DNA from 3 places in the Streptomyces sp. 1222.5 genome. Region 1 is predicted to be linked to each of the others. Evidence: riboswitches for the same ligand, from Rfam matches in the RefSeq annotation. Region 1 holds a riboswitch; each other region holds the start of a gene.

Region 1 (9,721 bases):
CGCGGACTTCGCCGAGGGTGCCAAGGAGTCGGCGATCGGCCGCCGCAAGCTGGTCCGCAACACCATGTTCGGCGCGCTGGCCCTGGTGCCGCTCTCCGGCGTCATGCTGCTCGGCGGTCTCGGCCCCGCGCCCGGGACCAAGCTCCGCCACACCATGTGGGCCAAGGGCAAGCGCCTGGTCAACATGAACACCAACCTGCCGCTGCGTCCCGAGGACGTCGCCGTCGGCTCGCTCACCTTCGCCAAGCCCGACGGGCTGGAGGAGGCCAGCGAGGACTTCCAGAACGAGATCGCCAAGGCGGCGCTGATGATCGTCCGGCTCCAGCCGGGCAACATCAAGGACAAGCGCGAGCTCGACTGGTCGCACGAAGGCGTGGTCGCCTTCTCCAAGATCTGCACCCACGTCGGCTGCCCGATCTCCCTGTACGAGCAGCAGACGCACCACGTGCTGTGCCCGTGCCACCAGTCCACCTTCGACCTCTCCGACGGTGCCCGAGTGATCTTCGGCCCCGCCGGCCACGCCCTGCCGCAGCTGCGCATCGGCGTGGACAGTGAGGGTTACCTCCAGGCGCTCGGCGACTTCGAGGAGCCCGTCGGTCCTGCATTCTGGGAGCGCGGATGAGTACTGCACCGAACGAAGCACCCCGCTCGCGCGGGAAGGCGCCGGCCGGCGAGCGTGTCGCCGACTGGGCCGACGGCCGGCTCGGGATCTACTCCCTGGCCAAGGCCAACATGCGCAAGATCTTCCCCGACCACTGGTCGTTCATGTTGGGTGAGGTCTGCCTCTACAGCTTCATCATCATCATCCTGACGGGTGTGTACCTGACGCTGTTCTTCCACCCGTCGATGAACGAGGTGGAGTACCACGGCAGCTACATCCCGCTCCAGGGACAGCTGATGTCCGAGGCGTTCAACTCGACCCTGCACATCTCCTTCGACGTGCGCGGTGGCCTGCTCGTCCGGCAGATCCACCACTGGGCCGCGCTGATCTTCCTCGCCGGCATGTTCGTGCACATGATGCGCGTGTTCTTCACCGGCGCGTTCCGCAAGCCGCGTGAGATCAACTGGCTGTTCGGCTTCCTGCTGTTCGTCCTCGGCATGTTCACCGGCTTCACCGGTTACTCGCTCCCGGACGACCTGCTCTCCGGCACCGGTGTCCGTTTCACCGAGGGCGCCATCCTGTCGATGCCGATCGTCGGCACGTACATCTCGATGTTCCTGTTCGGCGGCGAGTTCCCCGGTCACGACTTCGTGGCCCGGTTCTACTCGATCCACATCCTGCTGCTGCCGGGCATCATGCTCGGTCTGGTCGTCGGCCACCTGATCCTGGTCTTCTACCACAAGCACACGCAGTTCGCGGGTCCCGGAAAGACCAACAAGAACGTCGTCGGCATGCCACTGCTGCCGGTCTACATGGCCAAGGCCGGAGGCTTCTTCTTCCTGGTCTTCGGTGTCATCGCGGCCATCGCCGCGGTCACCCAGATCAACCCGATCTGGGCCATGGGCCCCTACCGTCCGGACCAGGTGTCCACCGGCGCCCAGCCCGACTGGTACATGGGCTTCGCCGAGGGTCTCGTCCGCTACATGCCGGGCTGGGAGATCAACTTCTGGGGTCACACGCTCGTCCTGGGCGTGTTCATCCCGCTGGTGCTCTTCGGAGTCGTCCTGGCGGCGATCGCGGTCTACCCGTTCATCGAGTCCTGGGTCACCGGCGACAAGAGCGAGCACCACATCCTGGACCGCCCGCGCAACGCGCCGACCCGCACCGCTTTCGGTGTCGCCTGGGTCACCGTGTACATGGTCGGTCTGGTCGGTGGTGGCAACGACCTCTTCGCCACCCACTTCCACCTGTCGATCAACGACGTCACCTGGTTCGTCCGGATCTCGTTCTTCGTCGGACCGGTCCTCGCGTTCATCGTCACCAAGCGGATCTGCCTGGGGCTGCAGCGCCGTGACCGCGAGAAGGTGCTGCACGGCCGCGAGACCGGCATCATCAAGCGGCTGCCGCACGGTGAGTTCATCGAGGTGCACGAGCCGCTCAGCCAGGAGCAGCTGCACACGCTCACCGCGCACAACCAGTACGCGCCGGCCGAGATCGGCCCGACGGTCGACGCGAACGGCGTCGAGCGCAAGGTGCCGGCCACGCAGAAGCTGCGGGCGAAGCTGTCCAACGCCTACTACGGCGAGGACAACCAGATCCCGAAGCCGACCGTAGACGAGTACAAGGAGATCACGAGCGGCCACGGCCACCACTGATCCCCGCGTCGCCACGCCACGGCGAAGGGCCCCGTCCGGGTTGCGGACGGGGCCCTTCGCCGTGCTCCGGGCTGGATAGGGTGGTGTACGACCTGGCAGGACTGTGTACGAGGAGCGGCTGATGAGCGCTGTGACCCCCGCTGGAGGCGACACCGCGGCGGGCCGTTCCTGGCCCGCCCTGCTGAACGGGCTGCTCGACGGCCGTGACCTCTCCGCCGACGAGACCGCGTGGGCGATGGACCTGATCATGCGCGGCGAGGCGACCGACGCGCAGATCGCCGGATTCATGGTCGCGCTGCGGGCCAAGGGCGAGACGGTCCAGGAGATCACCGGACTCGTCCGGACGATGTACGAGCACGCCAACGTGATCGAGGTGCCCGGGCCGGCCGTCGACATCGTCGGCACCGGCGGCGACGGCGCCAAGACGGTGAACATCTCCACCATGTCCTCGATCGTCGTCGCCGGCACCGGCGCGCAGGTCGTCAAGCACGGCAACCGTGCCGCCTCCTCCGCCTCCGGCTCCTCCGACGTCCTGGAGAAGCTCGGCATCAACCTGAACCTGACCCCGAAGCGGGTCGCCGAGGTCGCCCAGGAAGCCGGCATCACCATCTGCTTCGCGGTGAAGTTCCACCCCTCGCTGCGCCACGTGGCCGCGGCGCGCGGGCAGTTGGGCATCCGGACGACGTTCAACGTGCTCGGCCCGCTGACCAACCCGGCCAAGGTGCGCGCCCAGGCCGTCGGGGTCGCCGACCCGCGGATGGCGCCGATCGTCGCCGGTGTCCTCGCCGAGCGCGGCAATTCCGCCCTGGTCTTCCGCGGCGACGACGGCCTGGACGAACTGACCGTCACCGCCACCTCCAAGGTGTGGGTGGTCCGGGACGGCAAGGTCGCGGAGGAGACGTTCGACCCCCGTGACGTCGGCATCGAGCTGGTCCCCGTGGAGGCCCTGCGCGGCGCCGACGCCGTCTACAACGCGGCGGTGGCCCGTCGACTGCTGGACGGCGAGCAGGGCCCGGTGCGGGACGCGGTGCTGCTGAACTCGGCCGCCGCGCTCGCCGCCCTCCGTCCGACGGACGCGCCCCTCGCCGACCAGCTGCGCGCCGGCATGGCCGAGGCCAGGGAGTCGATCGACTCGGGCGCGGCCAAGCGGTCGCTGGAGCGGTGGGTCGCCGCCAGCAACGCCTGAGCCCGGCCGGCGCGAAGACGGGGCGCGGTCCGCATGGTGGACCGCGCCTTGCGCGCCGAGGACCGTGTGGCAGGATGTTGGACCAGGTCATGAGTGACAGTCATGAGGCCCCGGCCGACTGTCCGGCAACCCTCCGTCCGTGGCGGGGTGCCCCGGGTGAAGACCAGGTCGTGGACAGCAAGGTCCACGGCAAGCGCGGACCCCTCGCACGCCAGGGGTCCTGGTCGTCCGAGGAGCCTTCCGTGAGCAAGCGAATGCGATAGGGCCGCAGAGCCCCGCCTCCGCATCCCCTTTCACCCTTCACCGCGCTCGAGCCGTGTCCGCTCGCGCGGCGGTCCCCCTTGCCCACGGGAGTTCACCCATGTCCGTCTCCACCGCTGCCGCCGACCAGACCGTCTGTGCCCCGCTGCCCGTTCTGGGACGGGATGTCACCGTCCCTCTCGTGACGGGCGGCGAAGTCGCCTACGCCGCACTGGACTACGCGGCCAGCGCCCCCGCGCTCCAGCGCGTCTGGGACGACGTCGCCGCCTACGCGCCGTACTACGGCAGCGTCCACCGCGGCGCCGGCTACCTCTCCCAGCTCTCCACCGACCTGTTCGAGAACGCCCGCAGGACCGTCGCCGCCTTCCTCGGCTGCCGCCAGGACGACCAGGTGGTGTTCACCCGGTCGACCACCGACTCGCTGAACCTGCTGGCCCGCGCCCTGCCCGCCGACTGCCAGGTCTTCGTCTTCGAGACCGAGCACCACGCCTCCCTGCTGCCCTGGCAGGACGCCCGGGTCAGCTGCCTGGACGCTCCGCGCACCCCCCGCCAGGCCGTCGAGACCCTGGAGCGGGCCCTCGCCGACCGCGACCCGCACGGCCCGGCCCTGGTCTGCGTCACCGGTGCCTCCAACGTCACCGGTGAGCTGTGGCCGGTGCGCGAGCTGGCCGCCGTCGCCCACGCGCACGGCGCCCGCATCGTCCTCGACGCCGCGCAGCTCGCCCCGCACCACCCGGTGGACATCCGCGAACTGGACGTCGACTGGGTCGCCTTCTCCGGACACAAGCTGTACGCCCCCTTCGGCTCCGGTGTGCTGGCCGGCCGCGCCGACTGGCTGCGGGCGGCCGAGCCGTACCTCGCGGGCGGCGGCGCCAGCCGAAAGGTCACCCGGCGCACCGACGGGGGAGTGGACGTGGAGTGGCACGACAGCGCCGCCCGCCACGAGGCCGGCTCCCCGAACGTCATCGGCGCCTACTCCATCGCCTCGGCCTGCAAGGCGCTCACCGAGGCCGGCTGGGACACCCTCGTCGCCCGCGAGCAGCACCTCGTCCGCACGGTCCGCGAGGGCCTCGCCGAGGTGCCCGAGGTGCGGATCCTGTCCCTCTTCGGCGACGACGCCCCGCGCGTCGGTGTCATCTCCTTCGTGGTCGAGGGCTGGAACAGCTCCCACTTCGCCGCGGCCCTGTCCGCCGAGTACGGCATCGGCGTCCGCGACGGCCTCTTCTGCGCCCACCCGCTGGTCCGCACCCTGCTGGGCAGCGACCCGCAGACCCAGGGCGAGTGCGGCGCCCCCGAGGCGGCTCCGGGGGAGAAGTCCCTGAACGCCATCCGCGTGAGCTTCGGGGCGGGCACCCCGGACGAGCACGTGGCGCGGTTCGTGACCGCGGTGAAGGAGCTGGTCCGCGACGGCGCGAAGTGGCGGTACCGCACGGAGGACGGCCGCTGCGTCCCGGCGGTGTGAAGCTTCCCGGGGCCAAATAGACTCCCCCCGACAGCAGTTCGATCGGGGGAGAGTGCGAAGTGCAGTCGCGCGCAACCGGCCCGGCACGGATCGGCCCGTACGAAGTCCTGCGCCGACTCGGGTCCGGCGGCATGGGCGAGGTCTACCTCGCCGAGTCCCGCACCGGCCTCCGGCTCGCGGTGAAGGTCGTACGCCACGAGCACGCCGAGGACCGCACCTTCCGGGCGCGGTTCCGGCACGAGGTGCGTGCCGCGCGGACCGTCGGCGGCGAGGGCACCTTCACGGCCCGGGTCGTCGACGCCGACACGGAGGCCGAACGGCCTTGGATGGCGACGGAGTTCGTGCCGGGCCCGAATCTGCGGGACGCCGTCCTGGACCACGGGGCGCTGCCCGAGCCGGCGGTCCGCGTGCTCGCCGCGGCGCTCGCCGAGGCGCTGGCCGCCATCCACGCCAAGGGCCTGATCCACCGGGACCTGAAGCCGTCCAACATCCTGCTCGCCCCGGACGGGCCCCGGGTCATCGACTTCGGGATCGTGCGGGCCCTCGAGGCGACGGCGCTGACCCGGACCGGCGCGGTCGTCGGCTCGGTCGGCTACGTCTCGCCGGAGCAGATCCGCAACGGCGGGCAGGTCGGCCCGCCCAGCGACGTCTTCTCCCTCGGCGCGGTCCTCGCCCACGCGGCGGCCGGCCGCGAGCCCTTCGGGGAGGGTCAGGACTCGGTGATCCTGCTGCGCATCCTGACCCGCGACTTCGACCTGTCCGGCGTACCGGAGGGGGTACGGCCGCTGGTGGCGGCCTGTCTGCGCGAGGACCCGCTGGAGCGCCCGACGCCGTCGGAGGTGGTGGCGGCCGCCGGGTTCACCACGCATGCCCTGCGCGGCGCCGTCCGCCCCGGCTGGTACGGCCCGGCCGCCGGCCCCGGCCCGGCGCACGACGACCGCCCCAGCGGCGTCGAGTACCTGTCCCCGGCCGCCCCCGACGCCGCCGCCCCGGCGCCCTCCGAACCACCCGGGGCGACCGCCATGCCGGACCTGGCGCCCGGGTCCGTCGCGTCCGGTCCGGCATCCCGGGCCGCCGTGCCCGCTGCCACCGACCCGGCAACCTCCGAACGGCCCCGGCCGGCTGCCACGCCGGACCTGGCGCCCGGGTCCACCGAGCCCGGGCCCGTAACCCCGGCGCCTTCCGAACCGTCCCGGTCCGCCGCGACCCCGGACCCGGCCACCGGAGCTGCTGCATCCGGGCCCGCCTCCGCGACCCCGGCCGCCGGCGCGAGCCGAGCCGTGATCACGGCTCCCGAGGCGGCCACCGCCGTCCCTTCGGTGCCCGAGGCCACCACGGTCACTCCTGCCACCCCCGCCTCGTCCTCCTCTCCCACCACCCCCGTCGTCCGGCCCCGCGGCCCCGTCGCGCCCGGTCGGCGGCGGCTGCTGAAGGTGCTCGCCGGGGGGTCCGCGGCGGCGGGGGCCGGGGCGTGGCTGTGGCAGCGGGGGCCCGACGTCGTCAGCCACAGCGCCGGCCACAGCGACTCACTCACCTCGACCCCCGCGGCGGTCGAGCGCAGCGCGGTGCTGCGCTGGCAGTACGACGTCGGCGGCATCGGTGGCCTGGACGGGCCGTGCTGCGCGCTCTCCCCGGACGGCTCGGTCGTCTACGTCGGCACCTCGGACGGTGTGCTGCACGCGATATCCCGCGACGGCTCAAGGCGCTGGAAGGTCCGGCTCGGCGACGACGTCTCCAGCCCGGTGGCCACCCGTGAGGGGGTGTACTGCGTGGTCGGCTTCCCCGCCGAGGACGAGCGCCGGCTGACCGCGGTGAGCCCCTCGGGCCACCCGCGGTGGACCCGCACCCTCGGGGACCACGGCTACGCCGTGCCCGTCCTGCTCGGCGACGACGTGCTCGTCTCCTTCGGGGGCACGGACGCGGGCGGACTGCGCCGCTACGCCCCCGACGGTGGCACCCGGTGGAGCGCGAAGACCCCGGCCGGCCCCACCGGCACCCCCGTGGTCGCGGACGGTCTGGTGTGCACCGGCAGTTACGGGGACGTGCTGCTGGCGCTGGACGCGCGGGACGGCTCACGAGCGTGGCAGGTGCCCGCGGGCACCGACGTGACCGCCGCCGCGCTCTCGGGCACCACCCTGTTCGCCGACTCCGCCGCCGTACGCCAGGCCTTCCGGGTCAGGGACGGCCGGCGGCTGTGGCGCACCGAGGCCTACGGCAGCGGCACCATGACGGCCGGCAGCCGCTCCCTCGTCATCGGCACGGAAGCCGCGACCGTGTACGCGGTCCGGGCGGCCGACGGCTCCAGGGCCTGGTCGTACGACGTGCGGGGTGCCACCGGCGAACCCCGCGCGGTGGCCGGCGGCGACACCGTGTACGCGCGGTCCGCGGACCGGGTGTGGGCCCTGGACCTGAACGGCCGCAAGCGCTGGAGCGCGACCCTCGGCCACGGCGCCGGCGACGACCAGCACGTCCCGGTCGTCCGCGGCCGGCGCCTCTACGTCCCCTCGGGAACCGGCATCGCCGCGGTGGACGTGAGTGCCTAGTTGTCCAGGCCGATCGCGAACGCGGCCTCGAGGTCGTGCTGCGAGTAGGTGCGGAAGGCGACGTGGGTGTCGGTGCCCTCCACGCCGGGGATCTTGCTGATCTTTCCCGGGATGACGTCGGCGAGGTCCTCGTGCTGCCGAACCCGGACCATGGCGATCAGGTCGTAGGTGCCGGTGACCGAGAAGACCTCGCTGACACTCTCCAGCGCGGCGATCTGCTCCGCGATCTCGGGGATCCGGTCCACGCTGGTCTTGATGAGGACGATCGCGGTGATCACGGCTGGTTCTCTCCCTGGGACGCCGGGGCCGGTGCGGATCTCACTCTAGTCCCACGCCCGTAGCGCACCCAGGCGTAGCCGAAGCCGAGCCCGAAGCCCACCAGGTGGGCCAGGTAGGCCACGCCGGGGCCGTCGGAGGCGCGGCCCGCGGCGAACCACTGCAGGGCCGCCCAGAACGGCAGCACGACCCAGGCCGGAAAGCGCAGCGGCAGGAAGAACAGGAACGGAAGAAGACTGGTCACGCGGGCGCGGGGGAACAGGTAGAGGAACGCTCCGAGGACCGCTGAGATCGCCCCGGAGGCGCCCACCAGCGACTGTTCGGAGGTGGCGTTGGCGGCCGCGTAGCCGAGCAGGGCCAGGTATCCGCAGCCGACGTAGAACAGGGTGAACTCCATCCGGCCCATCCGCTCCTCGGTCATCGCCCCGAAGACGAAGAGGAAGAGCATGTTGCCGAGCAGATGCACCCAGCTGCCGTGCACGAACAGGGCGGTGACCGGGGTGAGCGCCTCGCGGACGGCACCGTCGAACAGGTCGGCCGGGACGACGCCCCAGTGGCGGAAGTACGCCCGCTGCGCCGGCAGCAGCGCGTCCCCGGAGCCGTACGAGGGGACGAGCCCGGAGGCGGGGCCGAGGGCGAAGATCAGGCCGCACAGGACGATGAGGCCGAACGTCACCGGGGCCGAGGTCCCACGAACCGATACGGGTGTCCTGCCGGGCGCCGGTCTCCAGGTGCTGATCATGGCTACAGAGCATGACGTAATGGGACGCAAGCCGACAGACCGCCTCGCCGCCGTGGACGGACGGGCGGCGAGGACCCGCCAGGCCGTAGGGTTACGAGCCACACGCGTCGGCCGGCGGCGCGGACCCCTGGACGAGAAGGAAGCGGACGACCACGATGACGGTTCCCCTGCCGACCGCCACGACGCGATGGCGCTGCACCCTGTGCGGCAACCTCACCCGGTTCGACGTGACGCGCTCCTCGAAGGTCGTCGAGTACGTCCACCTCGACCTGGCGGGCGAGCCGACGGTGGAGGAGCGTGAGGTGGTCAGTGAGACCATCGAGTCGGTCCGCTGTCGCTGGTGCAACGCGGTGGACCAGGTGGAACTCGTGGACAGGCCGGGCGCCGGCTCCTGAGCGGAGCGGCCCCGGGGAAGCGCTTGAGGCGATGGGGTGTGACGGATGGTGGAGACCGCAGGCGGGGGGCCGGGCGACGGCACCGCTGAGGTGCTTGACCGTCCGCTGCCCGACGGCGTGCGCCGACGCGTCGTGCAGATCGTCTCGGACGGTTTCGGCGGCCTCACCGTGGCGGAACTGCCCGCCCAGCTGAGGCAGTACGCCCGGTTCGCCCCCAATCGCCGGGCGAAGTTCGCCGGGAACGCGATGGCGACCGCGCTGGAGACCGACCCGCTGTTCCGGCAGCGGATCGGGGAGAAGTTCAGAGAGGCGCAGCCGGAACTCGCCGGCGCCCTCGACTCAGGCTCCCCGCCCCCGGCCGCGGACCCGCTGGATGTGGCGGCCGCGGCCTACGTACTGCGCCCGGCGGGCTGGGTGAAGCTGGTCACCGCGGCCGGCGAGGAGGCCCAGCGCGCGGACGCCGAGCGGGCGGACGAGGAGAGCCGGGCCGAGCTGGAGCGGCTGCGCGCCGAGCTGACGCAGGCCCGCGACCAGACCCGCGCCGAGACCGAACGGCTCCGCGTGGAGCTGGAGTCGGCGAAGAAGGAAGCCGAGTCGCTG
Region 2 (9,721 bases), 2.1 Mb from region 1:
TGCTGGACGCCTCCGAGTGCCCGCCCACCTTCAACACCGATCCCGGACGGGTCGTCGGCCTGATCGCGGGCGGCCCCGAGGCCATGGTCAGCTCCGTGGAGGGCGCCGAGGACTCCCCGGAGCTGGCCCGCAAGGACCTCGACTCGCTCGGGCTCACCGCGGACGACGCGGTGGTCGGCGTCTCCGCCTCCGGCCGCACCCCGTACGCCGTGGGCGCCGTCGAGCACGCCCGCGGCCTCGGGGCCCTGACCGTCGGCCTGTCCTGCAACGCGCACAGCGCGCTCGCGGCGGCCGCCGAGCACGGCATCGAGGTCGTCGTGGGCCCGGAACTGCTCACCGGCTCCACCCGGCTGAAGGCGGGCACGGCCCAGAAGCTGGTCCTGAACATGCTCTCGACCATCACGATGATCCGGCTCGGCAAGACCTACGGGAACCTGATGGTCGACGTGCGCGCCTCCAACGACAAGCTCCGGGCCCGTTCCCGCCGGATCGTGTCGCTGGCCACCGGCGCGGCCGACGAGGAGATCGAGCGGGCCCTGACCGAGTCCGGCGGCGAGGTGAAGAACGCCATCCTCACCCTCCTCGCCGACATCGACGGCCCTACGGCCGCCCGCCTTCTGGAGGAGTCCGGCGGCCATCTGCGCGCCGCGCTGGCGCACGCGGCGGGCTGACCCGCACGCTCGGGGCGTGCGCAACGACCCCGTCTCCACAGCGGCCGCCGTCCTCATCCGGGTCGGCGGCCCGGCCAACGTCACCTCCGTCGCCCACTGCATGACCCGGCTCCGGCTGGGACTCGCCGATCCGTCGGCGGCGGACGAGGAAGCCCTGCGGTCCCTGCCCGGTGTCCTCGGGGTGGTGGACGGCGGGGGCGTCTGGCAGATCGTGCTCGGCCCCGGTGTCGTCGACGAGGTCACCGCGGCGGTGGAGGACCTGGTGACGCGGGCGCCGAGCGGCACCGCCCCGGAGCGGTCCGGCGCCGGGCACCTCGCCGACGAGGGCGCCCGGATCAAGGAGGGCCTGCGGCGGCGCAACGCCACGCCCGTCAAGAACGGCCTGCGGCGCGTCGCGGGCGTCTTCGTCCCGCTCATCCCCGCCCTGATCGGCTGCGGCATCCTGGCCGGGCTCAACGGGCTGCTGCTCAACGCCCACCTGCTGCCCGGGCTCACCCCCGCCCTGTCCGCGATCGCCTCCGCCTTCATGGCGCTGATCGCGGTGTTCGTCGGGGTCAACACCGCGAAGGAGTTCGGCGGCACGCCCGTGCTGGGCGGCGCGGTGGCGGCCGTCGTCGTGTATCCGGGCGTGGCGAAGGTGACCGCGTTCGGCGTGCACCTGGCCCCCGGGCAGGGCGGGGTGCTCGGCGCGCTCCTGGCGGCACTGCTGGCGACCCGGGTGGAGAAGTGGTGCCGGGGCCGGGTGCCGGGCGCGCTGGACGTCCTGCTCACCCCCACGGTCACCGTGCTCGTCTCCGGGCTCGTCACGCTGTACGGCCTGATGTACGCGGCGGGTGCGGTGGCCTCCGCGATCGGCATCGTGGCCGACCGGCTCCTCGCGAGCGCGGGCGCCGTGGCCGGGCTGGTGCTGGGCGGGCTCTTCCTCCCGCTGGTCATGCTGGGCCTGCACCAGGCCCTGATCCCCATCCACACCACCCTCATCGAGCAGCAGGGCTACACCGTCCTGCTCCCGCTGCTGGCCATGGCGGGCGCGGGCCAGGTCGGCGCGGCCCTCGCGGTGTACGTCCGTCTGCGCCACGACGTCTCCCTGCGCACGACGATCCGCTCCGCCCTCCCGGCCGGTCTGCTCGGCGTCGGCGAACCCCTCATCTACGGCGTCTCCCTGCCGCTCGGCCGGCCGTTCCTGACCGCCTGCGCGGGCGGCGCGGCGGGCGGGGGCTTCGTCGGCTTCTTCGCCATGTCCGGCACCAAGGTGGGCGCCACGGCCATCGGCCCCTCGGGCTGGGCCCTGTTCCCGCTGCTGGCGGGGAACCGCAGCCCGGCGATGACGGCGGCGGTCTACGCGGGCGGTCTCCTCACCGGCTACCTCGTCGGCTTCCTCGCGACCTGGACGACCTTCCGGCCCCCCGTCGCCGAGGGTGTGGCGGGAGCCGGCGGCCGGGCCGGGGGAGGGGTCGTCAAGGCCCCGGTGCACCATGGAGGCGAGGAGGCGACGGACTGACATGAATCATGCCCAGCTCACCGCCCTGGGGCGGGCGCTCCGGCTGCTCGGGGAACACGGCGAGGCGCTCGGGGCCGACACGCCCGACGCACGGCTGCACGAGATCAAGGACGATCTGCGCCGGGCGCTCGACCTCGCCGAGGAGAGCGTCACCGGCGCCGCACCGAGCACCCGGTGCCAGGAGCATCCGCAGGGACCGGTCGACGAGAGCGCACCCGACCTCTGCCTGCTCTGCGAGACCCGGCGGCGGGCCGCCCGGCGCTCGGAGTACCAGGGCAGGCCCCGCGCGGAGGAGCCGGCCGCCCAGGCCCCCTCCCGCTACGGCGTGCGCGGCGAGCGTCCACAGCCCCAGCAGCGATGGCTGCCGGAGCTGTGGAACGGCCAGGAGTGGCAGCTGTGCGGGACGCCCAGGCGGGACCGGCGCGAGGCCGAGGCCTACCTCGCCGCCCAGCGGCGCGGGTCCCGGCCCGCCATGGCGTACCGGCTCGTGCACGAGTTCACCGACTACGAGGTGCTGCGGGTGTGGGGGACGCCGGTGCGCGTCGACATCGAACCCATGGGCAACCTGTAGCCGGCGGTCCCGCGGGGGCGGTCAGCTGAGGGTCTTCAGCGCCGCCGCGTCGTACGGCTTCAGGTCGTCGAAGCGGTCGGAGAGGACCTTGGCGGCCCACTCCGGGTCCTGGAGCAGGGCCCGGCCGACGGCGACCATGTCGAACTCGTCCGCCTCCAGGCGGTCCAGGAGGTTGTCGATGCCCTTGACCGGGGAGCCCTCGCCCTGGAAGGCGTTGATGAAGTCGCCGTCGAGACCGACCGAGCCGACGGTGATGACCGGCTTGCCGGTGAGCTTCTTCGTCCAGCCGGCCAGGTTCAGGTCCGAGCCCTCGAACTCCGGCAGCCAGTAGCGGCGCGTGGACGCGTGGAAGGCGTCGACGCCGGCCGCGGCCAGCGGGGCGAGGATCGCGTCCAGCTCCTCCGGGGTCTCGGCGAGGCGGGCGGTGTAGTCCTGCTGCTTCCACTGCGAGAAGCGGAAGATGACCGGGAACTCGGCGGACACCCGCTCCCGAACCGCGGCGACGATCTCCGCGCCGAACCTGGTGCGGGCCACCGGGTCGCCGCCGTACGCGTCCGTGCGGCGGTTGGTGCCCGCCCACAGGAACTGGTCGACGAGGTAGCCGTGGGCGCCGTGGATCTCCACACCGTCGAAGCCGATGCGCTCGGCGTCCGCGGCGGCCTGCGCGAACGCGGCGACGACGTCGTCCAGGTCCTTCCGGCTCATCGCCCGGCCGGTGGCCTCGGCGCCCTCGGTGACGAGACCGGACGGGCCGACGGCCGGGGCGTCCGCGAAGGGCGGCTCGCCCTGCTTGCGGACCATGCCGATGTGCCACAGCTGCGGGACGATCGTGCCGCCCGCCGCGTGCACGTCCTCGGCGACGCGTGCCCAGCCGGCGAGCTGCTCCTCACCGTGGAACCGCGGCACGCGGTCGCTCTGGCCGGCCGAGTCGTGGCCGACGTAGGTGCCCTCGGTGACGATCAGGCCGACACCGGCCCCGGCACGGCGCGCGTAGTAGGAGCGCACGTCCTCGCCGGGAACACCGCCCGGGGAGAACATGCGGGTCATCGGGGCCATCACGATCCGGTTCGGGACGGTGAGGCCGTTCAGCGCGATCGGGCGGGAGAGGATCTGGGCCGCGCGGGAGGCGGGCGTGGTGACGGTCACGTGGGGGGCTCCTCGTGAAGTGCGTTGTTAACCGAACGGTATGTGCGCGCGCATTGTTGCAGCATCTTAAGCAAGCGCCTGTGCGCTCCCCCGCATTCCCCACCGCCCCGAACCCGCACGTGATCCGGAACACGCCCGAGGGCGGTACCCCCTGCCAGTGGCAGGGCGTACCGCCCTCGTACGAAAGGACTGGTACCGATCCCGGAGGGATCAGAAGTCCATGTCACCGCCCGGCATGCCGCCGCCGGCCGGCGCGGCGGCCTTCTCCGGCTTGTCGGCGATGACGGCCTCGGTGGTGAGGAACAGCGCGGCGATGGAGGCGGCGTTCTGCAGGGCAGAGCGGGTCACCTTCGCCGGGTCGATGATGCCCTCGGCGACCAGGTCGACGTACTCGCCGGTCGCGGCGTTCAGGCCGTGGCCCGGGGTCAGGTTGCGCACCTTCTCCACCACGACACCGCCCTCGAGGCCGGCGTTGACGGCGATCTGCTTCAGCGGGGCCTCGAGCGCGATGCGCACGGCGTTGGCGCCGGTCGCCTCGTCACCCTCGAGCTCCAGCTTCTCGAAGACCTGGGAGGCCTGCAGCAGGGCCACGCCACCACCGGCGACGATGCCCTCCTCGACGGCGGCCTTCGCGTTGCGGACGGCGTCCTCGATGCGGTGCTTGCGCTCCTTGAGCTCCACCTCGGTGGCGGCACCGGCCTTGATGACCGCGACACCGCCGGCGAGCTTCGCCAGGCGCTCCTGCAGCTTCTCGCGGTCGTAGTCCGAGTCGCTGTTCTCGATCTCGGCGCGGATCTGGTTCACGCGGCCCTGCACCTGCTCCGAGGAGCCGGCACCGTCGACGATGGTGGTCTCGTCCTTGGTGATGACGACCTTGCGGGCGCGGCCCAGGAGGTCCAGGGTCGCGTTCTCCAGCTTGAGGCCGACCTCCTCGGAGATGACCTCGCCGCCCGTGAGGATGGCGATGTCGCCGAGCATGGCCTTGCGGCGGTCGCCGAAGCCCGGGGCCTTGACGGCGACGGACTTGAAGGTGCCGCGGATCTTGTTGACGACCAGGGTCGACAGGGCCTCGCCCTCGACGTCCTCGGCGATGATCAGCAGCGGCTTGCCCGACTGCATGACCTTCTCCAGCAGCGGGAGCAGGTCCTTGACCGAGGCGATCTTGGAGTTGGCGATGAGGATGTACGGGTCCTCGAGCGACGCCTCCATGCGCTCCATGTCGGTCGCGAAGTAGGCGGAGATGTAGCCCTTGTCGAAGCGCATGCCCTCGGTGAGCTCGAGCTCCAGACCGAAGGTGTTGCTCTCCTCGACGGTGATGACGCCTTCCTTGCCGACCTTGTCCATGGCCTCGGCGATGAGCTCGCCGATCTGGGTGTCGGCGGCGGAGATGGACGCGGTGGAGGCGATCTGCTCCTTGGTCTCCACGTCCTTCGCCTGCTCCAGCAGGGCGGCGGAGACGGCCTCGACGGCCTTCTCGATACCGCGCTTCAGAGCCATCGGGTTGGCGCCGGCGGCGACGTTGCGCAGGCCTTCCTTGACCAGGGCCTGGGCGAGCACCGTCGCGGTGGTCGTACCGTCACCGGCGACGTCGTCCGTCTTCTTGGCGACTTCCTTGACCAGCTCGGCGCCGATCTTCTCGTACGGGTCCTCGAGCTCGATCTCCTTGGCGATGGAGACACCATCGTTGGTGATCGTGGGGGCGCCCCACTTCTTCTCGAGGACGACGTTGCGGCCCTTGGGGCCGAGCGTCACCTTGACGGCGTCCGCGAGCTGGTTCATGCCGCGCTCGAGGCCGCGCCGCGCCTCCTCGTCGAACGCGATGATCTTGGCCATGTGAAGTGGTCCCTCCAGGACTGGGGGTGATTCCTTCGGACCGCGCCCGCGCCCGCGACGGACGGCTCGCCGGCCGCATGGTTCCTTGCCCCACTTGGCCTGCGGGCCTCACCGACCCGGTCCTTCGTTGTCACTCTCACCTTCAGAGTGCTAACGCAATGATTAGCACTCGGCATGGTCGAGTGCAAGCGCCTTCGAGGGTGGGACCCGCCCCGTCGGCCACCCGCGAACGGCGGGGCCGGGGCATGACGAAGGGCCCGCACCCTGTGCGAGGTGCGGGCCCTTCGTGCAAGAAACGTTCAGGCGCTGAGGCGAACCATGTCGGCCTGCGGGCCTTTCTGGCCCTGCGAGATCTCGAACTCCACCCGCTGGCCCTCTTCCAGGGTGCGGTAGCCGTCCATCTGAATGGCGCTGTAATGGACGAATACGTCCGCACCACCGTCGACCGCGATGAAGCCGTACCCCTTCTCCGCGTTGAACCACTTGACGGTGCCCTGAGCCATGCCTAACTCCCCTATTACTGGCCCTTGCACAGATCCACACTTCGCGGACCCGGGTCAGACCTCACCCCCTATTGGCCGGGGGCGTGCGCCGGAACGCGTCGACCGCGGCTGAATGTATCTGTCCAACTGCCGTCTGCAACAGGTCAATCGGACGAGAATTCTGGACGGGGACGGTCCGGAATCTGCCGAGAATTCGCCCGAATTCAGGGCAAGTCGGGCCCCATAAAAGGAGCAAAAGCCGCATAAAACCCGCGTAGTTTGGCTACTTCTTGTCGGGCCTGCGGCATGAATGCAGGGCTCGCGACCCGAAGGCCACGACCGCGTTCCCCAACTGTACCGCGCTCAATCACGCAGAATTGCCCCCTCCGCTTCTCTCACGGAGGGGGCAATCCGATGAACAATGCGTCACCGCTGTTACCGAAGGTAATGATCGGTCATCCGGTCAGCAGCCGCCGGCCACCGCGGGAATGATCGAGACACCCGCGCCGTCGGGCGTGGCCGTCTGGAGGCCCTGCTCGAAACGCACGTCGTCGTCGTTGACGTAGACGTTCACGAAACGGCGCAGCTTGCCCTGGTCGTCCAGCACCCGGGCGGCGATCCCGGTGTGGTTCTTCTCCAGGCTCTCGATGACCTCGGCGAGGGTCACCCCCTCGGCGCTGACCTCGGCCTGGCCGCCGGTGTAGGTGCGCAGGATGGTCGGGATGCGAACGGTCACGCTCATGCGAGGCCAGCCTCTCGGAAGGAGTCCAGGGTCGGGCGGATGGTGGCGCTGAGGCCGGTGCCGGCCACCGCGTCGAGGGTCTTGAGGCCGTCGCCGGTGTTGAGGACGACCGTGGTCTTCGCCGGGTCCAGCAGGCCGTCCTTGAGCAGCTTGCGGGTGACGCCGACGGTCACGCCGCCCGCCGTCTCCGCGAAGATGCCCTCGGTGCGGGCGAGCAGCTTGATGGCGTCGACGACCTCGGCGTCCGTCACGTCCTCCACGGCGCCGCCGGTGCGGCGCGCGATGTCGAGGACGTAGGGGCCGTCGGCCGGGTTGCCGATGGCAAGCGACTTGGCGATGGTGTTCGGCTTCTGCGGGCGGACCACGTCGTGGCCGGCCTTGAAGGCGGTGGACACCGGGGAGCAGCCCTCGGCCTGTGCGCCGAAGATCCTGTACGGCCTGTCCTCGACCAGACCGAGCTTGATCAGCTCCTGGAGGCCTTTGTCGATCTTCGTGAGCTGGGAGCCCGAGGCGATCGGGACCACGATCTGGTCCGGGAGGCGCCAGCCGAGCTGCTCGCAGATCTCGTAGGCGAGGGTCTTGGAGCCCTCCGCGTAGTACGGCCGCAGGTTGACGTTGACGAAGCCCCAGCCCTCGCCGGCCGGGTCGCCGATCAGCTCGGAGCAGAAGCGGTTCACGTCGTCGTAGTTGCCCTCGATGCCGACGAGCTCACCGCCGTACACCGCGGCCATCACGACCTTGCCCTGCTCCAGGTCGTGCGGGATGAACACGCAGGAGCGGAAGCCGGCCCGGGCGGCGGCGGCGCCGACGGCACCGGCCAGGTTGCCCGTGGAGGAGCAGGAGAGCGTGGTGAAGCCGAACGCGCGGGCGGCCTCCAGGGCCTGGGCGACGACCCGGTCCTTGAAGGAGTGCGTCGGGTTGCCGGAGTCGTCCTTCACGAACAGGCCACCGGTGACGCCGAGCTCGCGGGCGAGGTTGTCGGCCTTGACGAGCTTCGTCCAGCCCGGGTTGAGGTTGGGCTTGTCGGCCACGTCGGCGGGGACGGGCAGCAGCGGCGCGTAACGCCAGATGTTCGCGGGGCCCGCTTCGATGCGCCGGCGCAGTTCCTCGGTGTCGTACGCGGAGAAGTCGTAGGCGATCTCCAGCGGGCCGAAACACTCCTCGCAGGCGAAGACCGGCCCGAGGGGTACCCGGTGTCCGCATTCGCGGCAGCTGAGGGCAGCGGCGGGACCGAGGTCGACGGCGGGATTGCTGGTGCTTGCGACAGTCTGCACAGCCATGGAGGCGAGGCCCTTTCTCCTCATCTTCCTCACGACGCACTTCGCCGTGAGACGGATTTGGCACCTTCCCTAGCCGGGAGCCTCGCGGAGACGATCAGAACTGATCTACGAGTACCGACTGGAGGGTTGCCGGGGCTTCATCGGGCCGTTTCCCTCTGCCCCTCTGGATGAGCTGTATGTGGTTGTCGACACCGGTGACCCCCGACATGCGATGGTCATCGGCGTTGTTCAAGACTGTAACCGAAGGCCAGGACAGTTGAGATAGTCGTCCGAACCGCGAGACAACGTGAGGAGCCGCAGACCGTGCTGGAAGAAGTCGAGCGCTGGCTGGCCACCCGCTCCTGGTCCGTGGCCGATCGCCCGCTCCACCGGATCCTGGCCGCCAAGCAGCGTACGGGTCAGACGGTCAGCGTCGTGCTGCCCGCCCTCGACGAGGAGGAGACGGTCGGCGACATCGTCGCGGTGATCCGTCACGACCTCGTCGAGCAGGTACCGCTGGTCGACGAGATCGTCGTCGTCGACTCCGGCTCCACCGACCGCACCTCCGAGGTCGCCGCCGCCGCGGGCGCCCGGGTCGTCCACCGCGACGACATCCTGCCCCGCCTGCCGGCCGTCCCCGGCAAGGGCGAGGTGCTGTGGCGCTCGCTGCTGGTGACCGGCGGGGACATCCTCTGCTTCATCGATGCGGACCTGCGCGAGTTCTCCTCCGACTTCGTCTCCGGGATCGTCGGCCCGCTGCTCACCGACCCCGAGGTGGATCTCGTCAAGGGCATGTACGACCGCCCGCTCGGGGGTGCGGCCGGGCAGGGCGGCCGGGTCACCGAGCTGATGGCCCGCCCGCTGCTGAACATGCACTGGCCGCAGCTGGCCGGTTTCGTGCAGCCGCTGGGCGGCGAGTACGCGGCCCGCCGCTCGCTGCTGGAGCAGCTGCCGTTCCCCGTCGGCTACGGCGTGGAGCTGGGGATGCTGGTGGACGCCCTGCACCTGGTGGGGCTGGACGCGCTGGCCCAGGTGGACGTCGGGGTGCGCAAGCACCGCCACCAGGACGGCCAGGCGCTGGGCCGCATGGCCGCCGCCATCTACCGCACCGCCCAGCTCCGGCTGGCCCGGGGGCACCTGGTGCGGCCCTCCCTGACCCAGTTCGAGCGGGGCGAGGACGGTTTTGAGCCGCGCACCTATTCGGTGGACACCGAGGAACGGCCCCCGATGGCGGAGGTCGCGGAGTACGCGGCACGCCGGGTGGCCTGAGCGGGCCGGCCGTGCGGGCACGCGAAGGAACGGCTGTATACAGCCCCCTTCCGGGGTGGAGCGTACGTTTGAGCGTTTCCGGGTCGGGCTAGGTTGAGGCGTATGGCTTCCACGCACGGCGCTGAGGTGCTGGTCGCGTCCAATCGCGGCCCGGTTTCGTACACGGTGGACGACGACTCGGGCGGCTCGCTGCGCGCCAGGCGCGGCGGCGGCGGGCTGGTCTCCGGGCTGTCGGCCATCGGGCCGG
Region 3 (9,721 bases), 4.7 Mb from region 1:
GGGCAGCAGGTGCGCGAACGCGGCGAAGGGCAGTTCCCGTGCCTCGGGGGTGCCGGTGACCCGGAGGTGGTCCGTGCCCCGCAGCGCCTCCTCGATCAGCCGGGTCTTGCCGTGGCCGGGCGGCCCGGTCACCACGATGCCGTGCCGTCCGCCCGCCGACGCCCCGCGCACCAGCTCCAGTTCGTCCTCGCGGCCGGTGAACGGCCAGGGCGTCTCGGGCGTCCGCGCGTCCTGCTCGAAAGTCCTCACCTCATCAGGAGCGCCCGTACTCGGTTCTGATACAGGGGGACTTGAGTAGCCCCCGACTCAGGCGCCCGGTACCGGTGGGCGGGCAGTCTTTCGGCATGACCCGACGCCTCTGCTCGCTACCGCGGCAGCCGGCCCCGTCCTTCGCGGCGGGGCTGACGGCCGAGCGGCTGGGCGCGCTGCTCGCCGGGCGGCGGATGTGGGTCAACGGCACGGTCCTGCACTACTGCTTCCTCGACACCGCTGCCGACGCCTCGGTGATCCCGGTTCCCGGGACCGCTGAACTGCGCCGGGTGCCGTGGGGCGGTGGTGCGGGGCAGCGGGACGTGGTGCGCGAGTGCTTCCGCGAGTGGCAGGGCCTCGGTATCGGCGTGACCTTCGCCGAGGTCGGCGACCGGCGGGAGGCGGAACTGCGGATCGGCTTCCAGGCCGGTGCGGGTTCCTGGTCGGCGGTGGGGCGGGGGGCCCTGTCGGTCGGCCGTGGCGAGCGCACCATGAACCTCGGCTGGGACGTGACCGCGCCGGGGGAACGCGGGACCGTCCTGCACCAGATCGGGCACGCGCTCGGTCTGGTGCACGAGCACCAGAGCCCGTTCGCCGGGCTCCACTGGGACGACGAGGCCGTGTACGCCGAGCTGGCGGGTCCGCCGAACTTCTGGAGCCGGCAGACGACGTACGCGAACGTGCTGCGGACGCTGGACGCCGGCGAGGCGAGCGGCTCGGTGTGGGACCCGCAGTCGGTCATGGCGCTGCCCTTCGGGCCGGGGCTCGTGCTGGAGCCGGAGCAGTACCGAGGGGGGCTGCGTCCGTCCGGCACACCGTCGCCGGCCGACAAGGAGCTGGTGCTGCGCTGGTACCCGCCAGCGGACCCGGCCGGCCCGGCCCCGCTGGTGCCGTTCCGGTCGGTGCCGCTGGGTCTCGGCCCGGCGGGGCAGGCCGACTTCGTCGTCGAACCGCCGGAGACCCGCGACTACACCGTGGGCACCTTCGGCGACGCCGACACCGTGCTCGTGGTCTTCGAGGAGCGTGACGGGGAAGCGCGCTATCTCGCGGGGCACGACGACGGCGGCGGCCCGGACAACGCCGTTGTCGGGGTACGGCTCGTCAGGGGCCGCCGCTACTTCGTCCGGGTCCGCCTGTACTCCGGCTGGGGTGCGGGAGAGACCGCGGTCATGTGCTGGTGAGGGGGGGACCAGGGTCCGGCGCCGGGGGAACGGTCGCGGACGTCACCCACGGGGGAGGTGACGTCCGCGGCCACGCCGTCGTGCGGGACGTGCGTCAGGACGCGAGCCGGCCGGCCGGGGAGCCCGTGTCCGGGTGGTCCAGGCCCAGGTGGTCGCGGAGGGTCGTGCCCGCGTAGTCGGTGCGGAAGACACCCTGCTCCTGGAGCAGCGGGACCACCTTGTCGGCGAACGGGTCGAGGCCGCCCGGGGTGATGTGCGGGACAAGGATGAAGCCGTCGGAGGCGTCGGCCTGCACGAAGTCGTTGATGCTCCGCGCGACGGTCTCCGGGGCGCCGACGAACGTCTGGCGGTTGCCCGTGTTGATGACCAGATCGCGGATCGACCACTTGTTGGCCTCGGCGAGCTGCCGCCACTCGCGGGCGACGGCGATCGGGTCGCGGTACATCCGCACCTGGGCGCGGCCCCGGGAGATGTGCTCCTCGCCCACCACCGGATCGACGTCGGGCAGCGGGCCCTCCGGGTCGTACGACGACAGGTCCCGGTTCCAGACGAACTCCAGGTGCTTGATGGCGGTGGCCCCGCTGACCTGCTGCCGGCGCACCTCGCGGGCGAGTTCGGCGGCCTCCTGGTCGGTGTCGCCGAGGACGAAGGTCGCTGCTGGCAGGATCAGCAGCTGGTCGGGGCGGCGCCCGTACCTGGCGAGGCGGGACTTGACGTCCGTGTAGAAGGCCTGGCCCTCCTTCAGCGTGGCGTACCGGCTGAAGATCGCGTCCGCGTCGGAGGCGGCGAACTCGCGGCCCTCGTCCGAGTCGCCGGCCTGGAAGATCACCGGACGGCCCTGCGGGGAGCGCGGGACGTTGAACCGGCCGTGGATGTCGAAGTGCTGCCCCTGGTGCACGAACGCGCCGGCCTTGGCGTCCCGCAGGAAGGTGCCGGTGGCCCGGTCCGCGAGGATCTCGTCGCCGTGCCAGGAGTCGAAGAGCTCCTGGGCGGTGGTGAGGAACTCCTTGGCGCGGGAGTAGCGCTCGTCCTGCGGCAGGAATCCGCCGCGGCGGAAGTTCTCGCCGGTGAAGGCGTCCCAGGACGTGACGACGTTCCACGCGGAGCGGCCGTCGGAGAGATGGTCGAGGCTTGCGAACTGGCGGGCCACCTCGTACGGCTCGTTGAACGTGGAGTTGATGGTGCCGGTCAGGCCGAGCCGGTCGGTGACGGCGGCCAGCGCGGCCAGCACGGTGAAGGTGTCGGGGCGGCCGACGACGTCCAGGTCGTAGATGCTGCCCCCCTGTTCGCGCAGGCGCAGGCCCTCGGCGAGGAACAGGAAGTCGAACTTGGCGCGTTCGGCGGTGCGGGCGAAGCGCACGAAGGAGTCGAACTCGATGTGGCTGCCGGCGGCCGGGTCGCTCCACACGGTGGTGTTGTTGACGCCCGGGAAGTGCGCGGCCAGGTGTATCTGCTTCAGCGGCTTGCTCATGGGGTGGGGTGGTCCTCTCCGGCCGCTCAGGCCGATGCGGCTGCGTAGCGGTTGGCGGGGCGGGCGAGGCCGAGGAGGCCGCGCAGGGTGCCGGCCTCGTAGGCGTCGCGGAAGCGGTCGCGGCGCTGGAGTTCGGGCACCAGGTCCCGGCTGATCCGGGGCAGGTCGTGGCCGGCGACGGCGGGCCGCAGACGGAAGCCGGTCAGCCCCGCCGACGCCAGCTCCTCCAGCAGGTCGGCCAGCTGGGCGGCGGTGCCGGTGAAGATCCGGGCGTCGCTGGTGTACGGCTCGCCCGCGAGGGTGTCCAGGCGCTCCCGGCGGCCCTGCGCCTCCGCCCGGGTGTCGTCGAGGAACACGACGAGGTCACCGAAGACGTGCAGGGTCTCCCCGGCCCGGCCCGCGGCCTCCTGCTCGGCACGGATCTCCGTGACGATCGCACGGGCCTGGTCCGTGTCGTGCGGGGTGACGTAGCCGACGTCGGCCTGCCGGGCCACCAGCCGGTACGGGACGGTCTGGTGCGCGAGGGCGGTGACCAGCGGCTGGCCCTGCGGTGGCCGGGGTGTGATGGAGGGGCCCTTCACACTGAAGAAGCGGCCCTGGAAGTCGATGTAGTGCAGCTTGTCCCGGTCGATGAACCGGCCGGTGGCGGCGTCGCGGATCTCGGCGTCGTCCTCCCAGCTGTCCCAGAGCCGGCGCACGGCCTCCACGTGGTCGGTGGCCTCCTCGAACAGCGCGGCGACCTGGTCCCGGGCGGCCGGGCTGTCGTAGGCGTCGACGGGCTCGATCGTGCGGCGGCCGAAGTGGGCGGCCTCGTCGGGGCGGGCGGTGATCTGCACCCGCAGGCCGGCGCGTCCGGTGCTGACGTAGTCCAGGGTGGCGATCGCCTTGGAGATGTGGAACGGCTCGGTGTGCGTGGCCACGACGGTCGGGACGAGACCTATGTGCCGGGTGAGCGGGGCGACGCGGGAGGCGACGAGGACCGCGTCGAGCCGGCCCCGCACCTGGTCGGTGCGGTCGTCCGGCTGGAGGAAGCGCGAGGACTGCGGGCCGAGGCCGTCCTCGATGGTGACGAAGTCGAGCAGGCCGCGTTCGGCCTCGGCGACCAGGTCGGCCCAGTAGCCGGCGGTGAACAGGTCCCGGGGGCGGGCGACCGGTTCGCGCCAGGACGCCGGATGCCAGCCGGTGCCGTCCAGGGCGACGGCGAGATGCAGCGGGGAAGCGGGAGTTGAGGACACGTCGGTGCCTTCCTTGATGTCCGTACGACAGGGCCGGCTCACCGGGCGGGCGTCGGCGACGGCGAGCGCGGCGGCAGGAGACCCGGGCGCGGTGCCGGGGAGAGAAGGGAGGAGAAGGAGAGGAGGTCAGCGGCGACAGAGTGCGGCGGACACGCGCTGGAGGTCTATGTGCGGCCGGGAGTGCAGACGCACGGAGCGGTACGGGTGCGCAACGCAGGGCGGGAGTACGCGGGTCACGGCCGTCACCTCCGTCCGTCGGGCGCGGCGGGCCTGGTCGGCGACCGCCGGGCGGATCCCGTCACGAGTACAACGCCCGGCCGGCGCCGGGTGTTCCCGGTGTGCGGACCCGGACGATCCGTGAGCGGCGGCGGAACGTGAACCCGATCGACTCGTAGAGCCGGATCGCCCGGCGGTTGTCCGCGGCCGCGTGCAGGAACGGGGTGTCCCCGCGGTCCCGGATGCCCGCGGCGACCGCGCGCACCAGCCGGGTGGCCAGGCCCCGGGTGCGGTGCCCGGGGTCGGTGCAGACGGCGCTGATCTCCGTCCAGCCGGGGAGCCGCAGCCGCTCCCCCGCGAGGGCGATCAGCCGGCCCTCGTACCGGATGCCGCGGTAGGACCCCATGTCGACGGTCCGGTTCAGGAACGGGCCGGGGCGGCTCCGGGCGACCAGGTCGAGGATCTCGGGGACGTCCGCGGGTCCCAGCCGTACCGCCTCCGGGTCGGGTGCGGCCCGCAGGGCGGTGTCGACGAGCTGGACCCCCTCCCCGCCGCCGACGACCTCCCACCCGTCCGGAACCCGCTCGACGGGCTTGATCCGTACGGTGGTTCCGGGACCGGCCAGCGTGTGCAGGTCGGTCCAGGCGGCCGGGTCGGCGGGGTCGGCGAGGGCGGCGAAGTCGTAGGTCCCGGGCAGGTAGCGGGCGGCGCGGCCCACGCGTTCGGCGAGGTGGGCGTGCGGGCCGTCGAGAGCGGCCCAGACCGCGTTGTCGAGGACGGCCGTGCCGGCCGGGGCGGGGGCTCCGCCCGCGCGGAGGTCGGTCGTTGGGGCCACGGAGGCGGAGTCCCTTCTCGGCTCGGTGTCACTGGTCGGGACGGCTGGACCGTCAGGAGTTGTCCAGCGGCAGGCCGGGCGGGTTGACCTCCGACTTGGCCACGGCCTCGTTGGAGAGGTTGTAGGCGGCCAGCCACTTGGCGTACTGCCCGTGCTCGATGAGGTAGTTGATGGCGTCGGCGAGCGGCTCGGCGAGACCGCTGTCCTTCTTGGCGGTCGCGGCGATCAGTCCCTGGAGCGTCTCACCGGCCCCGGAGAAAGTGCCCGCGTTGCGGGTGGGGTTGGGCGTGTCGGCGGTCTGCCGGGCCCGGTAGGCGACGCTGGGGTTCGGGCCGAAGAAGGCGTCGATCTTGCCGCTGCCGAGCGCCAGGTTGATGGAGTTCTGGTCGGGGAAGTACTTGACGGTGAGCTTCTTGCCCTCCTTGGCCAGCTTGGCCTTCCACTCCAGGAGGATCTTCTCCTGGTTGGTGCCGGAGCCCACGGAGACCGTCTTGTCCGCGAGGCTCTTGTAGTCGCCGTCGAACTTCCAGGTGTTCTTCTTCAGTACCTCGAAGGCCAGGTTGTCCTGACGGTAGGAGGCGAACTCGTACTTCTTCTTGCGCTCCTCGGTGTCGGTCACGTTGGAGAAGGCCACGTCGACCTTGCCGCTGTCGACGCCGACGAAGAGGTTCTCCCAGGTGGAGTTCCTGATCTCGGGCTTGAGGCCGAGAACGGCGGCCACCAGGCGGCCGAAGTCGGGCTCGGAGCCGGTGAGCGTCTTCTGGTCGCTGCCCACGAAGTTCAGGGGCGCGGACCCCGACGGCAGGGCCCCGACGCCGATGACGAGCTTGCCGCTCCTGCGGACGGCGGCAGGCAGTTCGGCGCTGATCGACTTCACCTCGGAGACCTTCAGTTCGGTCTCCTCGGCGGCTCCGTTGGACAGCTGCCCCACGGTGACCGTTCCGGTGGTCTCGGTCCGGGCGGCCGCCTCGCTGTCGCCCCCGCAGGCGGTGAGCCCGGTGGCGAGGGTGGCGACGGCGGTCGCCGCGGTGATGCCGCGTGTCAGGCTGCGTCGGGAGATGTGGCTGGGCATGGCGTGGCTGTCCTTGTCTCGCTGTCGAGGGAAGTGAGGTGGTGCGGTGGTGCCGTGGGGGGGGCGTGGGTACGCCGCCGGGGGGCGGGTCAGAGCACCCTGGCGAGGAAGTTCCGGGTCCGTTCGTGCCGCGGCCGGTCCAGCACCTTCTCGGGCGGGCCCTGTTCGACGATCCGGCCGCCGTCGATGAAGACGACCCGGTCGGCGATCTCGCGGGCGAAACCGATCTCGTGGGTGACGATGACGAGCGTGGTGCCGCTGGTCGCCAGGTCCTTGATGACGGCCAGTACCTCGCCGACGAGTTCGGGGTCGAGCGCCGAGGTCGGTTCGTCGAAGAGGATGACCCCGGGGCGCAGGGCGAGGGCGCGGGCGATGGCGACGCGCTGCTGCTGCCCGCCGGACAGCTGGCGCGGGTAGGCGCCGGTCCGGTCGCCGAGCCCCACCCGTTCGAGGAGTTCCCGGGCGAGCTCCCGGGCTGCCGGCCTGGTCAGCCTGCCGGTGGCGGCGGGGGCCGCGGCGACGTTGTCGAGGACCGTCAGGTGCGGAAAGAGGTTGAAGTTCTGGAAGACGAAACCGATCCGGCTGCGCTGCGCCAGGATGGCGCGTTCGCCGAGCTCCTTCAGGTGCTCCCCCTGACGCTTCACGCCGATCGGCTCGCCGCCGACGCTGACGTGGCCGATCTCGGGCTTCTCCAAGTGGTTCATGACCCTGAGCAGGGTCGACTTGCCGGAGCCGGACGGGCCGAGGATCACGGTGACCTCGCCGGGGCGGATGGACAGGTCGATGCCGTCGAGGACGCGGTGGGTGCCGTACCACTTGTGGACGTCGTGCACCTCCAGCGCGGCGGGGGCGGCCTCCTCGAAGGCGGGTGCGCTCGTCATACGGCGGCCTCCCTGCGCAGCCGGGCCCGCAGGTCGGTGAGTCCGGCCAGGGCCTTCTGGACCGGGGTCGGCGGCAGGGTGCGCGTGGCACCGCGGGCGTAGTACCGCTCGACGTAGAACTGGACGACGGACACGGCGCTGGTCAGGATCAGGTACCAGACGGTGGCGACCAGCAGCAGCGGCACGATGTCGCCGGGGTAGGTGTTGCCCATCGACTGCACGGACCCGAACAGGTCGAGCAGGGACACGTAGAACACCAGGGACGTGCTCTTGACGAGGCCGATGAGCTGGTTGACGTAGTTCGGTGTGATGGACCTGAGGGCCTGCGGGAAGACGATCCTGCGGAACCGGTAGCCCCTGGGCAGTCCGAGCGCGGCGGCCGCCTCGTGCTGTCCCTGGTCGACGGAGAGCAGGCCGCCGCGTACCACCTCGGCCGCGTACGCCGCCTCGTTGAGACTGAGCCCCACGACGGCGATCGCCAGGTCGGTGGCCAGCTTCGACTCGTCGAAGGTGACGAAGGCGGGGCCGAACGGCACGCCGAGGCTCAACGTCCGGTACAGGGCGCTGAAGTTGTACAGGAAGATCAGCACCACGATCAGCGGGATCGAGCGGAACAGCCAGGTGTACGTCCAGCTGACGGCGCGCAGCACCGGGCTTCCGGACACTCTGGCGAGCGCCAGCAGGATGCCGCCGGCCAGTCCCAGTACGGCGCTGAGCGCGGCGACTTCGAGGGTGACACCGAGGCCGTCCAGCACGGTCGGGCGCAGGAACCAGTAGCGGAATCGGTCCCACTGGTAGAAGGGGTTCGTCACCAGTCCGTGCAGGATCTGCGCGACCAGCACGAGGACGATCGCGGTGAGGATCCAGCGGCCGGGGCGGCGCAGCGGCTGAACGTGCTGCGCGGTGCGTTGTTTTGACGGTGTGTCGGACGGTGGCGCCTCGGCGAGAGAGAGGGCGGCGCCTGGGGGTTCGCTCATGGCGGGCTCCGGCTGGGGGTCGGACGGCCCCGGACGGCGCGGCGGGCGGGTGTGCGGCACCACGGCACTGGGGCACGGGAGGGCACACGGGTACGCGCGGGACCGGGAACCGGGCGGGCGACGGCACACCGGACGGACGGTGTGCCCGGGGAACGCGGGGGGCCGAGAAGCGGGAGGTCAGCCCGGACAGCGGGCAGAGCCCGGTGCGGTACACAGTGCGCTGCTGACGCGGAGCAGATCGACGGCGCGGTCGGCGACCAGGAGCTGGGCGGACGGTACGCAGCCCTGGGGGCGGCTCGGGGCCGTCCTGGGGCTTGCGTACATGGCGTCACCTGTCACTGTCCGGGCCCGTGGGCCTCGCGCTTACCGAGAACGTCGTCCGGTCCGGTCGTCACCTGGGGCACCCCACCGCGGTGCGAGGGTTGCCGGTCAGCGAGCCAGGGCTTGGCGCTGACGCTCGTGACCGTTCTGAGCGGAAAGTAAGGCAGTCGGCCGCGGGAATGTCAACGGCCGTCCGCGAAGTGGACGCCGGACGCCCTTCCTCACCTGCGGGAAACGTCCGGCGCGTCGGCCGCGTGACCGGCCCAGTCCAGGATCTGGACGGCCGCCCCGGCCGCCTCCAGGCCCTGGCAACGGCCGTGGTGGCGGCGGGAGATGCCGTCGAGGTCGACGTGCCGGCCGAAGGCGTGACGGGCGGCCAGGCGGCGGGCGTAGGCCCACAGGGCGTGGTGGCCCGTGATCCGGTGGACCGCGGAGGCGTCGAGGTGGCAGCGGTGCACGGTGTCGAGCTGGACCAGGGTCACCCACAGCTCGACGTCGGCCGCGGTGAGCCGGTCGCCGACCAGGTACTCCGCGTCGAGCAGCCGCCGCTCCAGCCGGCCGAGGGTGCCGAGCAGGACCTCCAGGGCGGCGGCCCGTTCCGCCGGATCCGTTCCGGCCCGTCCGGCACTCTGGGCGGCCCCCTCGATGCCCTCGGTGCACATCCGCTCGACGGCCTCGATCACGGACTCCGTTCCGCACGGGTACAGACAGGTGCCGCCGTCGTACGCGAAGCGGTCGAGGTCGCGCAGGATGTCGCGGGCGTGGGTGCTGACGATGCGTCCGGACCAGTCGTCACTGAGCACGGGCGCGAGGGCGGGGCCGCTGTAGTGGTGGGCGCTCGCCTCGTACAGCGGCAGCAGCGCCGCGTGGCCGCCGTCGGGACGGTCGGGGACCGCGGGCAGCGGGGTGACGGGACAACTGCCGTCCAGGGCCAGGAGGCTGTGGCCGACGGCGAGGCGCAGCCCGTCGGGACAGGCGGTCGAGAGATGGAGCCGGTAGCGGTGCGGCACGGCGTAGTGGCCGCTGCGGGCGTCCCGGCCGATCCGGCCGCGGAAGGCGGGGGCGCTGCGGTGGACGTCCGGGACGGCGGCGAGCGGACTGGTGGACATGCGTCTCCCCTGGTCGTTGGGCGTGCGGAAGGGCGCACCGGCGGGCGCCTCGTGCGGTGCGGGCGAGGGGGCCCGGCTCAGTGCCGGCCGCTGATGGCGCTGCAGACGCGCAGCAGATCGATGTGCAGGCGGGAGGTGAGCAGGGGGGCGCGGAACGGCGTTCGGCCTGCTCGG

What was found. Region 1 has a riboswitch for S-adenosylmethionine ahead of BLW57_RS28050 (aminotransferase class V-fold PLP-dependent enzyme). Riboswitches for the same ligand answer to the same signal wherever they lie in the genome.
Region 2: another riboswitch for S-adenosylmethionine. It lies ahead of thrC (threonine synthase); the one in region 1 lies ahead of BLW57_RS28050 (aminotransferase class V-fold PLP-dependent enzyme).
Region 3: another riboswitch for S-adenosylmethionine. It lies ahead of BLW57_RS06955 (amino acid ABC transporter permease); the one in region 1 lies ahead of BLW57_RS28050 (aminotransferase class V-fold PLP-dependent enzyme).

Annotation. Positions count from the first base shown of each region.
Region 1 covers NZ_FNSZ01000001.1:6,207,473-6,217,193, forward strand. The annotation lists gene BLW57_RS28035 (cytochrome bc1 complex Rieske iron-sulfur subunit) at 1-622, shown strand, start outside; gene BLW57_RS28040 (cytochrome bc1 complex cytochrome b subunit) at 619-2,256, shown strand; gene trpD (anthranilate phosphoribosyltransferase) at 2,378-3,442, shown strand; SAM riboswitch class IV at 3,528-3,644, shown strand; gene BLW57_RS28050 (aminotransferase class V-fold PLP-dependent enzyme) at 3,804-5,165, shown strand; gene BLW57_RS42905 (protein kinase domain-containing protein) at 5,225-7,708, shown strand; gene BLW57_RS28060 (Lrp/AsnC family transcriptional regulator) at 7,705-7,986, opposite strand; gene BLW57_RS28065 (rhomboid family intramembrane serine protease) at 7,983-8,726, opposite strand; gene BLW57_RS28070 (hypothetical protein) at 8,882-9,121, shown strand; gene BLW57_RS28075 (NYN domain-containing protein) at 9,167-9,721, shown strand, end outside.
Region 2 covers NZ_FNSZ01000001.1:4,074,353-4,084,073, forward strand. The annotation lists gene murQ (N-acetylmuramic acid 6-phosphate etherase) at 1-671, shown strand, start outside; gene BLW57_RS18175 (PTS transporter subunit EIIC) at 688-2,172, shown strand; gene BLW57_RS18180 (hypothetical protein) at 2,174-2,743, shown strand; gene BLW57_RS18185 (NADH:flavin oxidoreductase) at 2,765-3,889, opposite strand; gene groL (chaperonin GroEL) at 4,100-5,722, opposite strand; gene BLW57_RS18195 (cold-shock protein) at 6,022-6,225, opposite strand; gene BLW57_RS18200 (MoaD/ThiS family protein) at 6,668-6,946, opposite strand; gene thrC (threonine synthase) at 6,943-8,226, opposite strand; SAM riboswitch class I at 8,244-8,400, opposite strand; gene BLW57_RS18210 (glucosyl-3-phosphoglycerate synthase) at 8,530-9,474, shown strand; gene BLW57_RS18215 (alpha,alpha-trehalose-phosphate synthase (UDP-forming)) at 9,577-9,721, shown strand, end outside.
Region 3 covers NZ_FNSZ01000001.1:1,535,066-1,544,786, forward strand. The annotation lists gene BLW57_RS06920 (LuxR family transcriptional regulator AbsR2) at 1-249, opposite strand, end outside; gene BLW57_RS06925 (beta-glucuronidase AbsR1) at 345-1,430, shown strand; gene BLW57_RS06930 (NtaA/DmoA family FMN-dependent monooxygenase) at 1,525-2,901, opposite strand; gene BLW57_RS06935 (LLM class flavin-dependent oxidoreductase) at 2,928-4,136, opposite strand; gene BLW57_RS43040 (putative leader peptide) at 4,263-4,382, opposite strand; gene BLW57_RS06940 (GNAT family N-acetyltransferase) at 4,435-5,187, opposite strand; gene BLW57_RS06945 (transporter substrate-binding domain-containing protein) at 5,240-6,259, opposite strand; gene BLW57_RS06950 (amino acid ABC transporter ATP-binding protein) at 6,349-7,140, opposite strand; gene BLW57_RS06955 (amino acid ABC transporter permease) at 7,137-8,117, opposite strand; SAM riboswitch class IV at 8,472-8,582, opposite strand; gene BLW57_RS06960 (glutathione S-transferase C-terminal domain-containing protein) at 8,660-9,547, opposite strand; gene BLW57_RS42165 (putative leader peptide) at 9,625-9,721, opposite strand, start outside.